2 regions of the Paenibacillus sp. Y660 genome follow, and region 1 is predicted to be linked to the other one. Evidence: riboswitches for the same ligand, from Rfam matches in the RefSeq annotation. Region 1 holds a riboswitch; the other holds the start of a gene.

Region 1 (6,408 bases):
GGCCAAGACAGCACGACTTGCCTGTTTTGGGCAATGGAGCGCTTCTCGGAGGTTGAAGCTGTTACGTTCAATTATGGACAGCGGCATAAGCTTGAGCTGGATATCGCAGCGGAAATTGCCAAGGAGCTTAACATTAAGCATCATATTCTCGATATGTCGCTGCTTAATCAATTGGCGCCTAACGCGCTTACTAGAGATGACATTGCCATTGAGCAAAAAGAAGGGGAGCTTCCTACGACCTTTGTCGATGGACGGAATCTCTTATTTCTCACCTTCGCGGCAGTGCTGGCAAAGCAGCTTGGCGCGAAGCATATCGTAACCGGCGTGTGCGAAACGGATTTTAGCGGCTATCCGGATTGCCGGGACATATTCGTGAAATCGTTGAATGTAACGCTGAATTTGTCCATGGATTATCCTTTTGTCATCGATACGCCGCTCATGTGGCTGAATAAAGCCGAGACATGGGAGCTTGCCGAGACGCTCGGCGCGTTTGAATTCGTACGGGAGCGGACGCTCACCTGCTATAACGGCATTGTTGCTGAAGGCTGCGGCGAATGCCCGGCATGTGTGCTTCGAAGAAATGGACTTGACGAATATTTGGTCAAACGGAATCAGGGAGTGAAACAATAATGCTGCAGCAGATCTATCCAGCAGCCGTGCACCCTTATAGCTATGAGCTGAACAAGGATTTTCAGTTCGCAGCGGCCCATTTTGTACCAGCCGAGGAAGCCGGCAAATGCCGTCAGCTGCATGGGCATACGTATTTTGCCAACGTCACGGTAGCCGGTGATGAGCTTGATACGGCAGGCTTTCTAGTCAATTTCGCGATCATTAAGCAGCTTATTCATGATCGGTTCGATCATACGCTTCTCAATGACGATAAGGAATGTTTCAGCGACACGCAGCCGGAGCGTTTTCCCACGACTGAGGTTGTGGCGCGTACGATTTGCGAGATCGTTCAGCGCTATTTGGACGGTACGGTGAATCGTCCGCAGTGCGTTCAGGTTTATCTCCGTGAAACGCCGACAAGCTACTGTATTTACCGTCCTAAGAGAAAGGCGGATTCGAATGCAAGCAACTAAACGGATTCCCGTCTTGGAAGTATTCGGTCCAACTGTACAAGGCGAAGGCATGGTTATTGGCCGGAAGACGATGTTCGTTCGTACCGCAGGCTGCGACTACAGCTGCTCTTGGTGCGATTCCGCGTTTACTTGGGACGGAAGCGCGAAAGCAGATATTCGCATGCTGACAGCGAATGAAATTATAGAGGAATTAACGGCAATCGGCGGAAGCGCATTTGAGCATGTGACGATCTCAGGCGGCAATCCCGCGCTGCTGCCGCAGCTGGGCGTTTTTATTGAAGAGCTGCATGAGCGGGGAATTAGCGTTGCGTTGGAGACGCAGGGCAGCCGATGGCAGAATTGGTTTTGGACCATTGACGAGCTGACCTTGTCGCCTAAGCCGCCAAGCTCCGGCATGAAGACGGATTGGCAGGTGCTGGACGATATCGTATCCAAGCTGAACGAGCGGGCATCAAGCTTTTGCTTGAAGACGGTCGTCTTCGATGATGAGGATCTTGCATATGCGACCACCGTTCATTTGCGTTATCCGAAGGTTCCCTTTTATTTGCAAGCTGGAAATGGTCAGTTGCAGGAAACGGAGCCGCAGCGTATGCTTCCTTATTTGGTGGAGCGTTATGAATGGCTGATCGAGCGCGTGATGCCGAATGCGGATTTGAAGCGGGTTCATGTGCTGCCGCAGCTCCATACCTGGGTATGGGGCAATAAGAAGGGCGTTTAATAGAAAGGAAAGGCGGAGACGAGCATGGAAGGAAGAAGCAAGGAAGAGCTGAACGGCGTGACGCTGCTAGGCAATCAAGGAACGCAATATTTGTTTAACTATTCGCCGGAAATTTTAGAAGCATTCGATAATAAGCATCCGAACCGCGATTATTTCGTAAAGTTCAACTGTCCAGAATTTACAAGCCTTTGTCCCATGACGGGGCAGCCTGATTTTGCAACCATTTATATTTCCTATATTCCCGGCAGCAAAATGGTAGAGAGCAAGTCGCTCAAGCTGTATTTGTTCAGCTTCCGCAACCATGGCGATTTCCATGAGGATTGCATGAACATCATTATGAATGATTTGATTGCGCTCATGAACCCAAGATATATCGAGGTTTGGGGCAAATTCACGCCGCGCGGAGGCATATCCATCGACCCTTATTGCAACTGGGGCCAGCCTGGCACCAAATATGAGCAAATCGCGGAGCATCGCCTCATGAACCATGATCTTTATCCGGAGAAAGTGGACAATCGCTAGATTGAGCGTGCAATAACCCATTTCACCCGCCTAAAGTCTAGGCAGCGATCATACCTGAAGTCCATTCCTTTTCTTTTTCATTGACCTATACTGTTGAATAGAAAGGCCAATGAATATGTGAGGAAATGAGTGGAACGACTATGATCAGAAACGTGATATGTATGTCAGTGCTGCTTTGCACGATAGCAGCGGCACTTACGAGCTTTGGCATGGTACCCGAAAGAGTCCATGCTGCTGCGACAGAAGAACAAGCTGTGTATGCCGAATTAAATCGCTATATCGAGTCGGCGATGAAGAAGTACAACATTCCAGGCGCAGCGATTGGAGTCGTTAAGAAGGATTCCCCGCTGTACATAAAAGGCTACGGAACAGCGGATTCCAAGAACACACCGATTACGCCGCAAACGCCGTTTATTCTCGGATCGACAAGTAAGTCATTTACAGCGCTGGCTGTCATGCAGCTTGTAGATGAGGTAAAGGATGAGCTGGATGCGCCTGTGCAGCGATATTTGCCGGATTTCAGCATCTCTGATCCAAACGATTCAGCCATCAAGCTTCATTTTATTTCAATAGGACTCTTCCATTTGATTCTGCCTATTGCCTTGATCGTATTGCCAGGTCTACTCGATGCGTCTTGGAAGCTGATGTTTGCGTTTGTTCCAGGCATTACGCATCTTCTGTTTGTCTCATCGATTGTGCTGCTTGCAGTTGGCACGGCGAGATTGGTCTTGCTCTTCAGAAGCTTAAGCTTACAAACGCATACATTCGTTAATTAGGGTGAAAAAGCTAACGCCGTTTCCTTACCAGAAGCGGCGTTTTCTTTGTTCTAGATCTGTCTCGCGTCTTGCAGCCTGCGCCGATAGGCAAAATGATTCGTAGGCCCGTGGCCGCTGCCGAACCCAAGCTGATCCTCAATCGCAGCTTGAATAAAGGCTTTGGCTGTTCTAATCGCATCGGGAACTGTTTTTCCTTGCGCAATTTCAGCGGTAAGTGCTGCCGAGAATGTACACCCTGTACCATGAGTATGCCGAGTATCGATTCGTAGGCTCTCCAAATAATCGAAACGTTCACCATCATAAATGAGGTCGACGAGCTGTGAGCAGCCCGAGTCGTGGCCGCCTTTGATAACGACATAACGAGAGCCTTGCTGGAACAAGATTTTCGCTGCTTCCTCCCGTTCGCTGAGCGTGCGGATAGCCATCCGTGCAAGCAACTCTGCCTCCGGAATGTTTGGCGTCGTCACGAGCGCGAGCGGCAGCAAATGCTTGATGAGAGCTTGAATAGCTTCCTGCTGCAGCAGGGAAGAGCCGCCTTTGGCAACCATAACAGGATCAATGATCAAGTTCTGCCACTGATATTGCTTTATTTTTGCGGCTACAATTTCAATGATTTCGCTGCTGAACAGCATGCCCGTCTTGAGCGCGGCAGGTGTCAGATCCTCGCCAATCGAATCAAGCTGTCTTCTGACGGCAGCAGCCTCCATCGCATATACGCCTTGGACGCCGAGCGTGTTTTGGGCAGTAACCGCGGTAATGACTGACATGCCGTAGGCGCCAAGCTCTTGAAACGTTTTCAGATCAGCTTGAATGCCTGCGCCGCCGCCGCTATCCGAGCCTGCAATCGTTAACGCTTTATATACTTTCATCGACTCATCTCCCCGTAAACGAATAAAGACCCACTCATTTCCGAAAGGAAATGAGCGGGTCTAACGATCATACAAGGCTTGCGCGCGTGAATGAATGCTGTTTCTGCTCCACTTCCCTCCGCTGGAATGATCCAGATCAGGTTCAAAGGGTCCGGAGCATGCGCTCCATCTCAGCCGTTAGACTCCCCTAGTGAAATAAATTGGTCCATATTCAATTTGTATTTTTTCTACTATAGCATACACTGGAAAGATGTAAACCATAATTATCCGAAAAGGCGTTGAACTAATGAAAAATTTACTCGTTACGGGCTATCGCGCGCATGAGCTTAATATTTTTAGCCAGAAGCATGAAGGCATCGTTTATATTAAAAAAGCGTTGACGGGCAAGCTGGTGCCGCTCATAGAGGATGGTCTCGAATGGGTGATTACGCCAGGCCAGTACGGCGTTGACCTTTGGGCTTGCGAGGTCGTGATCGCGCTCAAGGAGATGTATCCTCATCTGCGGCTTTCGATTATTTCCGCATACGCTAATCCGGAAGAGAAGTGGAAGGACGATAAAAAGGAATTTTATCAGCAGGTGCTAAAAGGGGTCGATTATTACGCTTCCGTCAGCAATCAGCCATATAACGGGATTTGGCAATTTACGGCGCGGGACGAGCTGCTGTTTCGCAGAACGGACGGCATTTTGCTCGTTTACGACGAGGATGCAGGCGAAGGCAGTCCGAAGTTTTTTAAAGAACGGGCGCTGAAGAAGCAGCAGGCAGAAGGCTACGAATATATAAGCATTAGCTCGGAGGATATCCAAAGCATCGCGGATGATGACAATCTGTATTCCGAGCATTCATGATGGTTACAAAAAAATACGAAACTTATGATTTGACAAATCATAGGTTACCCGTTATTATCTGATTAGATAAATATCTAATTAGATAAATGTTAAATTTAAAACAAAGGGGGAATAAAAATATGCAGCTGGATAAGGTTGTGGCTTATCATAAGGCGCTGGCTGATGCGACGAGAATTAAGCTGTTGATCATGCTGGCAGAAGGCGAGCTTAACGGGCAAGAGCTTGCAGAGAAGCTAGGCGTTACGCCAGCAACGGTCACGCATCATGCGACTAAGCTGCGGGAGGCCAGCTTAATTAATGAGCGCAGAGAAAAGAATACGATTTATTTTTCGCTGAACCATTATTTTATTAAGAGCAACGCCAGCGCTGCGGAGCAGCTCATCTATCGGAATGCGGGAATGGAGAGGGGATTGGAGAGTATGGAGGAAAGCAGCAAGCGTCTAAAGGAATCGGTTATCCGCAATTTTTTTACGGCGGAGGGAAAGCTGAAGCATATTCCCGCCCAGCATAAGAAAAAACTGATCGCGCTTCAGCATATCGTATCGCACCTGACGAGAGGGCAAAAGTATACGGAAAAGGAAATAAACGCGTTTATTAAAGGCTTCCATGACGATTTCGCTACGATCCGGCGGGAATTTATTATGCATCAATTCATGTTTAGAGAAAACGATATTTACGAACTGAACCCGCAAGAAATGTGGGCGAAATGGGAGACATTAGCTTAAAGCTGGCGGAAAAATTAAATATACCTGTTTTGTGCCTGTAAAATTTGGAGCAATCGGGCTAAGATGAACGTATTCCATCCATTAAGGGAGCTGTTCGATTGTCTGATAGAGGTGAACTTGTTTCACAGGTGCTGATTACTGCGGAGAAGCTTGGGTTTACGGACATTGATCCCGTTATTTTAAGTGAAGGCGGAAATTTGATCATTCATTTGGCTCCTCATGCGATTACTGTTCGAGTGGCTGTTGTTCTTTCTGAGAAAAACGCAGAGCTTGCACATGATATTCTCGAGCGCGAGCTGCAGGTGGCCAATCATTTGCACCATAATGGCGTACCAGTACTGCTGCCGATTCCAAATGCAGGACCTCATCGTGTTGGGAGCAGGTGGGCGACATTTTGGCATTACGCGCCTCCTGCACCATTGGAGCCGCTTTCGCCAAGCGAGGCAGTTGAACTCGTTAATGCTCTTACCTTAGCGATGAGTGGCTTCACTGCGTGTACCATCCCTGTTCTCGGTGTATGGGAAAGGGCCTATGAGTCGGCTTCAAGGCTCATTGAACAGACAGATCCTCGTATCCAAGCTTTGCTGGCGATTTTTTGGGAGATAGACAACCAAATGCGAAGGCTTGAACCTGAAGCTCTGATGCCGGCTCATGGAGATGCGCATGCCCGAAACTTGCTCCCGAGTCCAGAAGGCTGGAAATGGATCGATTTTGAGGATGTATGCTACATGCCGGCTTATTGGGATCTAGCCTCTTATGTCAGTAATCTTGTCTTATTTGGCGGATTACAAGAGCCAACCTACGCATACATGATGAGCAGTACGGAAATCATTGCCGGCCAACCGTCGTTTTCGTTCGCCCTTACGGCA
Region 2 (8,335 bases), on a different contig from region 1:
CCCATCGGTACATGGCGGACTCATCTCTGAAATGTCCTCCTACTTTCCCCACGACGGCATTAATCTTGACGATCGCGTAAAGGCGCTCCCGGACAAAGGCGTGGTACCTGGGCTTCCGGGTTGGAAATACATTCATACGCCAGGTCATACGCCCGGCCATATCTCGCTCTTTCGCGAGGAGGACGGCACGTTAATTGCCGGCGATGCTTTTGTGACGGTTAAACAGGAATCGCTTTATAAAGTGATGACGCAGGAGCAGGAAATTAGCGGTCCGCCAAAATATTTTACAACGGACTGGGCATCCGCAGAGAAATCCGTGAAGAAGCTGGCAGACCTCGATCCATACTTGGCTATTACAGGGCATGGTGAACCGATGTTTGGCGAGACGTTGAAAGATAATCTAACGCTTCTGACGAAGAAATTCAAAGAAATTGCTGTGCCGAAGCAAGGACGCTTTGTCCAGTAGCACCAGCAATCATCATATAGAGCCCCTGCCTAAGGCAGGGGCTCTATAGTTAAGCATTAAATTCATGTTGCATGCCGCTTCTGTCAGCACTCAAGAAACACGAAATCAAGTACGCTCCCGGTCACGGCCTTTTAAACCGATCAAGCCTAACAGACCGAGTAAACCGAGCCAGCTCCAATTCATATCTCTATCATCAGCTGCGTTTGTACGATACTGATTTGCATTCATGTTATTGCGGTCATTCACATCGAGTGCTCTTGCCGTGTTATTAACGCCACGCTCGACATCTGTGCGCAGTTCTGTTGCTGGCCCAGCATTGCCCGACTTCGCGTTATCTCCAAAAGCGGGTACAGCCATTACGAATGTTAAGCAAACAACCACACTAAAAATCGTCCAAAACTTCTTCATGTACTCGTCCCCTTTGCTCATTAGTTTCGTGCATTTTATTTTGTCTCAAACTCAATTAATCTATACGAGCATATATAATCATTTACATACCTGTTCCGTAAAAATGCCATAATCTGAATACATAATCGAAAAACGGAGTACTTATTTGATAAGGTTACCATGTTCGGTTTTTCAACAAACCGACAAACATTTTTAATCCTGCGTTAAGGTTCATTTTTTATAATAAGAGACATCAACCCCACTGTTGATATATAGTTCTAGGACACCGGCCCACAGCGATGTGGGCCATTTTTTTGTCCGCGACCTCTCCTGCAGCACAATATTGGAACCATACAACCCATAAAAACGTTTTAACCGAATATACTTTCTGGTAGTGGCTGCTTGCGAAGAGGGTTTTGCTATGCAAAACCTAAGCATAGGAGGCGTTTGACAATGGAAACATTCGGCAGAGGCTGTCTGTACATTATTTTTGGTGTCATTATCGTTATGGCGCTCGCTTTTATCGTCGGAGGCACGATTACCATTCCATGGTACATTCTCATCCCCCTTATCATACTCGCCTTCTGGGCTGCATCCAAGAAAGGCAAATAAGCTGTTTTTTGTAATTAGCGCAATGAAACCGGCATTCCAGCGGCTCTGGGCCGAATGCCGGTTTCATTGCGCTCAGCGCTTTTGTATAAACCTATTTCTAAATGTGGAGGACTCCCTTTGATCATTCAGAATGAAGAAGACATAATCAGGCTAGTTCGTGAAGATAAGTGGATGATGGACGTATTGAGCACAGCGAAAACGCTGCAATTGCCGGATTGGTGGGTTTGCGCGGGGTTTATCCGTTCAAAAATTTGGGACATGCTTCATGGCTTTCAAGAACGAACTGCTACACCAGACGTGGATGTTATTTATTACGATGCCGGCAATCTGGATGAAGCCGAGGAGAAGAAGCTGGAGGAGAAGCTTAAGGGGCTGAAACCGGGCATTCCTTGGTCTGTCAAAAATGAAGCAAGAATGCATCTCATTGGTCAGGCGCCGCCTTACTCCTCTTCTGTTGATGCCATCTCCAAGTTTCCGGAGACGGCTACCGCGCTTGGCCTCACGCTGGATCGTGATCATCAAGTTGTGCTGACCGCCCCGTGCGGAATAGACGATGTCATCCAGATGCGAGTCAAGCCTACTCCTTTTTTTGCTAGCTCGGAGGAGAAAATGAAGCAGTACAAGTCCCGTATCGCGAACAAAAACTGGCAAAAGACATGGCCGAGGGTAACGATTGCCGAACCGGAGCGGTTTCATTCATTCGAATAGTCCGTACACAAAAAAAAGCTAACGGCTGCCCGTAAGCTTTTTTTTGTTCTCCGATCAATCTGAGGTCAGCAATATCTCCCGCGCTGCCGGGTCCCAGCTTACGGCTAATCCAAGCTCCGATGCCAATGCTCGTACCTGAACATAGCCCGTTCCTTCGGACAAAATGGATTCGAGCTCTTTGCCATTTACAGCCACATGTGTCCCTGTCCAACTAATCTTCGCACCTAACGCTTCGCCAAGCACCCTTGCAGGTACCCAAGTTACGCCATTAAGCAAGCAGCCATCGGCTATAACCTTCCCCTTGTATTCAACAGCAACATGCTCTGCATCCTTGAGTTGATCCGGTTTTGCCATCTGCTGAACGCTTAAAGCATCATATTTTTTCAAATTATACTGTATAATAATAGCTTTTAATTTAGCTGGATATGCGGGATCCGTTGCGTAGCCGCATGCATACAGCATATCTGCTTGCTGCTCAGGCGTTACAGCACGGCGAACGCGCTCATATCGCGGCGCTGCAAGCAGCAAATCCAAATCCTTATAAAAGTCATATACGCTGTCGTAGGCTCGAAATGCGGCTTTTGTTTTTATGCTGCGCCCATCCATAACCTCCCAAGTTCCTTTTACGACCGCTTTGCCATGCCAATAAGCATTCGTCTGGCCGCTGCCAACCTTAATCCCCCCTAAATTATTCCAAGAATGAATGACTCCTCCTGTTTCGAGGAGATTTTGCGCTAACCGCACGGATGGAAACATCGGCGATCCTTCTCTCCTTACCCGTATGACAGTCGGCGCCAATGTCGCGATAAATTGTTCCTTTGTGAGCTTTGCCATCGTTTGGCTCCCTTCTGCAGCCCTATGTGGCCTGTCTTATTACCCTATCCTTATTTGTATGCTGCGGGAGCGACACTCGCAATGGACAAAGCGGTACGATTGCCGCAAACAAAAGCAAAGACTGCCCTGTAGAATCATTCATTCTACATGGCAGCCTTCATTTAAGCAATTAGAGTCCATAAAAACGCCGCGTGTTCGCCAGCAAGATTGCCGAAGCCTGCTGAGCGGGCATCCGTTTAATATCTGCTATATGTCTCGCCGCATCGGCAGCCATGGCAGGGCGCGTCGGCTTGCCTGCATACGGCCCCTCGAATGGCCACGGTCCATCCGTCTCGACCATCAACTGCTCGATTGGATATTGCGCGACAAGTCGCTGAATCTCCTCCTCGTAAGCAACATCCGGCGTTATCGAAACCATATAGCCGCTGTCTGCCATCCGGCGAATAACATCCTCGCTGCCCTTGAACCAGTGAAAGTGCGCCCTGAGAACGCCATGCCTCTCCAATATGTCGCAAGCTTTGCCTGCATCCTCATATACTGCATGCAGCACAATCGGGCGATCGAGCTCACCGGCAAGTGCTGCGAAATGCTCAAGCAGCTCCAAATACGGCTTTTCGTCAAATGGCATTCCCGCTTGTGATGCTTCTAAACGCGTATAATACGGCAGTCCGACCTCTCCGATCGCAAACCGCTCTCCCGCTGCATGACGCAAGCGAATCCATGCGAACAGCTCGTCCAGCTCCGCTTCGGCTGGAAGCGGCTGCTCCGGATGAAAGCCATAAGCCGGATGAACCCGTCCGGCATGGCGCAAAGCGATTTCGCGGTTCAAGGCCGAGGATTGCAGATGCATGGAGACCGCAACCACCGCCTCAACGCCTTCAGCGAAGGCAGCAGCCAGCAGCGCCTCCCGCTCCTCCTCCGCATACAAATCCACGTGAAGATGTGCATCCATACATAAGCCAGCTGATGAAGCAGCCTTCAAGTCCGATTGCATTTCAAGGTGATCTGCCCTTAATGTTCTTGCCATCGTTAGCTCCCTTCCTTCGCGCCGACCTTAAGCAGCTCATAAATCTGCTGCTTCAATGTATTAAACCGTGGATCTGTCCATAAAGCCTCATGGCGCGGACGCTCGAACGGGATCTGGAATTCCTCCAGCACCACAGCAGGTGAAGCGGACAGCACGATAATCCGGTCTGACAGATACAAAGCTTCCTCGATGCTATGCGTAACGAGCAGCACCGATCTGCGATTTTGCTCCCAGATCGACATGAGCCACTGCTGCATTTGCTGACGCGTCAAGGCGTCCAATGCGCCAAACGGCTCATCCAGCAGCATCAGGCGCCGCGGCGCAAGCAAAGCCCGAAGGAAGGAAATGCGCTGCTGCATGCCGCCGGATAGGACATGGGGATAGGAATCCGCATATTCATGTAGATCGATTCGCTCAAGCCACTCTCTCGTTTTCTCCTTCGCGGTCTTGCGATCAACGCCAGAGATCGCAAGCGACAGCTCGATATTGCCCGCAACGGTTTGCCACGGCAGCAGTGATGATTGCTGCGGCATATAAGAGATATGTCCGCGTTCGCCTGTCGTCTGCTTGCCGTCGATCCAGATCTCGCCTTCCGATGGCCGCTCTAAGCCGCCAATGACTTGAAACAAGGTTGTTTTCCCGCTGCCTGAGGGCCCTACAATGGACACGAATTCTCCATCAGCAACGGAGAATGATAAGCCAGCCAGCACCTCTTTGCTGGAGGAGCCTCGGCCAAATTGCTTCCGAATGTTCTGCACCTGCAGTGTAGCGTGTAGATTCTCGCCTTTATTGCTCATTCGCTACCTCACCTCTTTCTTAGGGCGCCAACGAATGACAAGACGCTCCGCTAAGGTGATCAGCCCAAATAACGTCAAGCTGATTGCAACGATAATAATGACTGCCGCAAACACGCGATCAGGCATAAACCCTTTGAACGAAATGATCATGAATGCGCCGAGACCTTTGTTCGTGCCTATCCATTCGGCCACAACTGCGCTTAGCACGCTGTAGGAGGCCGCGATTTTTAATCCGGAAAATAAATGGACGATCGCATGCGGAAGCTCCAATCGCCAAAACAGCTGCCATTTGCGAATGCCGATCATCTGCAAATAATTGCGAAGCTGCGCATCGGTATTCATTAATCCGCTCAGCATCGCAACCGTTATCGGGAAGAAGCACACCATGATGACAAGCAGCACCTTTGGCAGCATTCCATAGCCTAGCAGCATCGTCAGAATGGGGGCAATCGCAATAATGGGTACGTTTTGCGACAAGACAAGCAAGGGGTACACCGCCGTACGTACGCCGGGAATTAAATGCAGCAAAGCGGCGAGCACGAAGCCCACCGCCGATCCTCCCACAAAGCCAAGCAGCATGATTCGCACTGTCGCTCCCGTATGTTCCATAAGCCTCGGCCATATTTCTATCGCTTCCTTTACGATTGAAATCGGCGACGGAATGAGCCATTCTTGAAATAATCCAAGCGAGGCTGCCGCCTGCCAGCAAACCAGCAGCGTGATAAGCACTGCGGCTGGAGGCCATATTTGGGGCCAGAGCGTTCTCTTATTGCCCATCTGGATATTTCTCAAGCAGCCTGCCCATCGAAGCGCCGCTTGCCGGATTGTAGTAAATTTTGATTTGTGAAATTACAGACGGGCAGCCCATCTCCGTCATCGCTTCGCTCATCGACTGCACGACGCTCAGCAGATGGCTAAGCTCGCCCTCCATCGTCGTTTCAAGCGGTGCTACGCGGTAAGGGACACCCGCTGCTTTGATGATCTCGATTGCTCGATCCACGTAAGGAATGACGCTCTCGCCGCCCGGCGTTGTCGGCAGTATTTGAATGCTTACCAATGCGTTTGCCATCTGAATTCCTTCTTTCTCATCGTTGTTGGCGAGAGGCGGCAGATGCTGCCGCCTCTCTAGATTTTCTTAAAATGCTTATTCCGGCAAAAATTCGTTCGTAAAGGCTTTGTCCGCTTCAAGCTCTTTCTCAAGCAGCTTGTGATCAAACATCCAGCTCGCGTAATTTTCCCATACGCTAAGCTTTTGCTCGCCCCAACGCGGCGCATCATCCTGATATTTCGGACTTAGCCACTTTTGGCTTGCGCGCACAAGCTCCGCGTTCAAATCAGGCTCGGCTTTAATCAAAATCTCTGCCGCGTCCTCCGGATTGTCAATTGCGTATTGGTAGCCTTTTGCTGCGGCAGCCGTGAACGCTTTGACCACCTCCGGCTTATCTTTAATCATCGTCTCGTTCGTCGCAAGAACTGGCGTATAATAATCCAGTTTGTCGCTGTAATCGGTCAAATAAACCATGTTGATCTTCTCGCCGCGAAGCTCCGCTTCCACGCCTGTCCATGCATAATAAATCCATGCAAAATCAATATCTTTCTTAACTGCCGTGAAGAAGTCGCTGTCGCCGATGCTGATCAGGTTTACTTTGCTGACATCCGCACCCTTCTCCTGCATAATGGATTGAATGACCGCTTCCTCGACAGGAGCGCCCCAGCCGCCGTAGGTTTTGCCTTCGAACTTCTCCGGCGAATCGATCCCCTTAGCAAGCGGAGATGCGAAGCCTGAGGTGTTATGCTGAATAACCGCTGCGATCGACACGAGCGGCACGCCCGCAATCCGCGCCATCGTGATCGACTCTTGATAGCTTACGCCGAACTGTACGCTGCCCGTCGCTACCATTTGATCAGCGCCGCTTTGGCCCGGCTGAATAATTTCAACATCAAGCCCCTGCTCTTTAAAAAAGCCTTTATCTCTAGCAACATAAAGCCCGGTATGATTCGTATTCGGCGTCCAGTCCAGTACGACCTGCACCTTCTCAAGCGGCTTGTCCGCTGCTCCCTCTTGCTCTTGCGGCTCCTTGCTCGCTTCCGGCGCGCTGTTGTTAGTGCCGCAGCCTGCAAGCGCCATGACGAACACAAGCATTGCAGCTACGATCCTCCACGACTGTTGCCCTTTTTTCTTCTGATTCATGATGTGTTAGTTCCCCTCTCACTGCTTCTATTTGTATAAGATGACGAGCCCGTATCCGTATCCGGTACAGCAGCACATACAAAAAAGCGTCCCCCTAATCCGGAGGACGCCATATAAATCGGCTGTGCAGCTGCTTGCAGCAAAACTTGATCGCTGTGATCGAGCTTGCTGAACAAACAGTGCTTCTGTCCCTACGCTGGCATTATCCAGATCAGGTTTAACGGGTCGGAATTGTACAGATAATTCCCTCTCAGCCGGCCTAACCAGCTCCCCGGAACATATTCGGTTCGTCAACACTACCAATTGTATAGCAAAACCCGATCATTATGCTAGTATTTTTTTGAAAATGATTATCATCAAGCCTGTTTGCCCTTTGACTCCCTGCATATGTCGAAGATATACATCGGCTCGACGCTCTTAAGCGCATGAAGCGGGATCCGCTCACTCGGCTTCCATGACAGCCTTAGCTCCTCGCCGCTATCCGGGGAGCCAATAGACTGTACGCCGGTGACTAATGACGTATCCGCTCCTAACGCGGAAACATCCTCTTCCTCTGCAATGTCTTCTGCTTCCTCGGCAGCCAGCGGCTCTGCTGCGGAAGCGACTCTGCCGAACACGAGCAGATAAGCGGCCGTAAGCTCATCCGCTATCGCTTCATTCGTCAATTGTCCAAGCAGCCTGATATAGCCAAGCTGCTCCTGCGGTTTATGCTCTGCGAGCGTCGCCTTCACGTATGCAAAGCCTGACTGGGCATACAGCTGCTTCACCTGCTGGAGCGTATACTGGATCGCCGCTTGTCGCTGCGCGAATACATTTGAAGGATCTAAGTATTGCCGGATATTTTCAAAATAATATCGATTCGCGAAGCCGCCGATGATCCAGCCTCCGGGCCGCAGCAGGCTGACTAATCGCTTCATCGACTGCGGCATGCCGTAAGCATGAGCATCTCCGATCAGGATGCCGTCCAGTCCTTCGGAAGGCAGCGCCCAATCCTTCGGCTCGTTCGAGCGGAACACCGTTATTCCTGATGCCTCGGCAACACTCGCCGCAAGCTCGCTCCGCTCGACACCGTACCATTTGGCTGCTGGAAAATGATTTTTTAGATGATGGATTGTCGCCCCGCAGCCGCAGCCAATTTCCATAATGGAGCTATTTTCGCGCTTGTATTCATAGGATTCTCGTTGTATAACCGTACTAAAATCCATTCTGATTTGCGTCGCATCATCTGGATCAAAGCCCCATTTAGCCCTAAACACGTTCGCATTGCCCCTGTAGGCTTGCAGCAACAGCTCCGGCTCGGAGCTAAAGGGAGC

Evidence for each region. Region 1 has a riboswitch for thiamine pyrophosphate ahead of thiD (bifunctional hydroxymethylpyrimidine kinase/phosphomethylpyrimidine kinase). Riboswitches for the same ligand answer to the same signal wherever they lie in the genome.
Region 2: it holds a riboswitch for thiamine pyrophosphate, as region 1 does, so the genes downstream of both, AC2TDN_RS06310 (ABC transporter substrate-binding protein) here and thiD (bifunctional hydroxymethylpyrimidine kinase/phosphomethylpyrimidine kinase) in region 1, are expected to answer to the same signal.

What each region holds. Positions count from the first base shown of each region.
Region 1 is NZ_JBXBBJ010000036.1:24,293-30,700, forward strand. It holds gene queC (7-cyano-7-deazaguanine synthase QueC) at 1-630, shown strand, start outside; gene queD (6-carboxytetrahydropterin synthase QueD) at 630-1,082, shown strand; gene queE (7-carboxy-7-deazaguanine synthase QueE) at 1,069-1,800, shown strand; gene queF (preQ(1) synthase) at 1,825-2,322, shown strand; gene AC2TDN_RS24325 (serine hydrolase domain-containing protein) at 2,463-3,098, shown strand; gene thiD (bifunctional hydroxymethylpyrimidine kinase/phosphomethylpyrimidine kinase) at 3,149-3,967, opposite strand; TPP riboswitch at 4,064-4,166, opposite strand; gene AC2TDN_RS24335 (SLOG family protein) at 4,254-4,814, shown strand; gene AC2TDN_RS24340 (DUF2087 domain-containing protein) at 4,934-5,539, shown strand; gene AC2TDN_RS24345 (phosphotransferase) at 5,638-6,408, shown strand, end outside.
Region 2 is NZ_JBXBBJ010000003.1:273,272-281,606, forward strand. It holds gene AC2TDN_RS06265 (MBL fold metallo-hydrolase) at 1-466, shown strand, start outside; gene AC2TDN_RS06270 (WGxxGxxG family protein) at 572-874, opposite strand; gene AC2TDN_RS06275 (hypothetical protein) at 1,307-1,465, shown strand; gene AC2TDN_RS06280 (nucleotidyltransferase family protein) at 1,583-2,173, shown strand; gene AC2TDN_RS06285 (glucosaminidase domain-containing protein) at 2,228-3,007, opposite strand; gene AC2TDN_RS06290 (TatD family hydrolase) at 3,177-4,001, opposite strand; gene AC2TDN_RS06295 (ABC transporter ATP-binding protein) at 4,037-4,831, opposite strand; gene AC2TDN_RS06300 (ABC transporter permease) at 4,835-5,608, opposite strand; gene AC2TDN_RS06305 (thiamine-binding protein) at 5,598-5,900, opposite strand; gene AC2TDN_RS06310 (ABC transporter substrate-binding protein) at 5,976-7,022, opposite strand; TPP riboswitch at 7,194-7,306, opposite strand; gene AC2TDN_RS06315 (glycosyltransferase) at 7,379-8,335, opposite strand, start outside.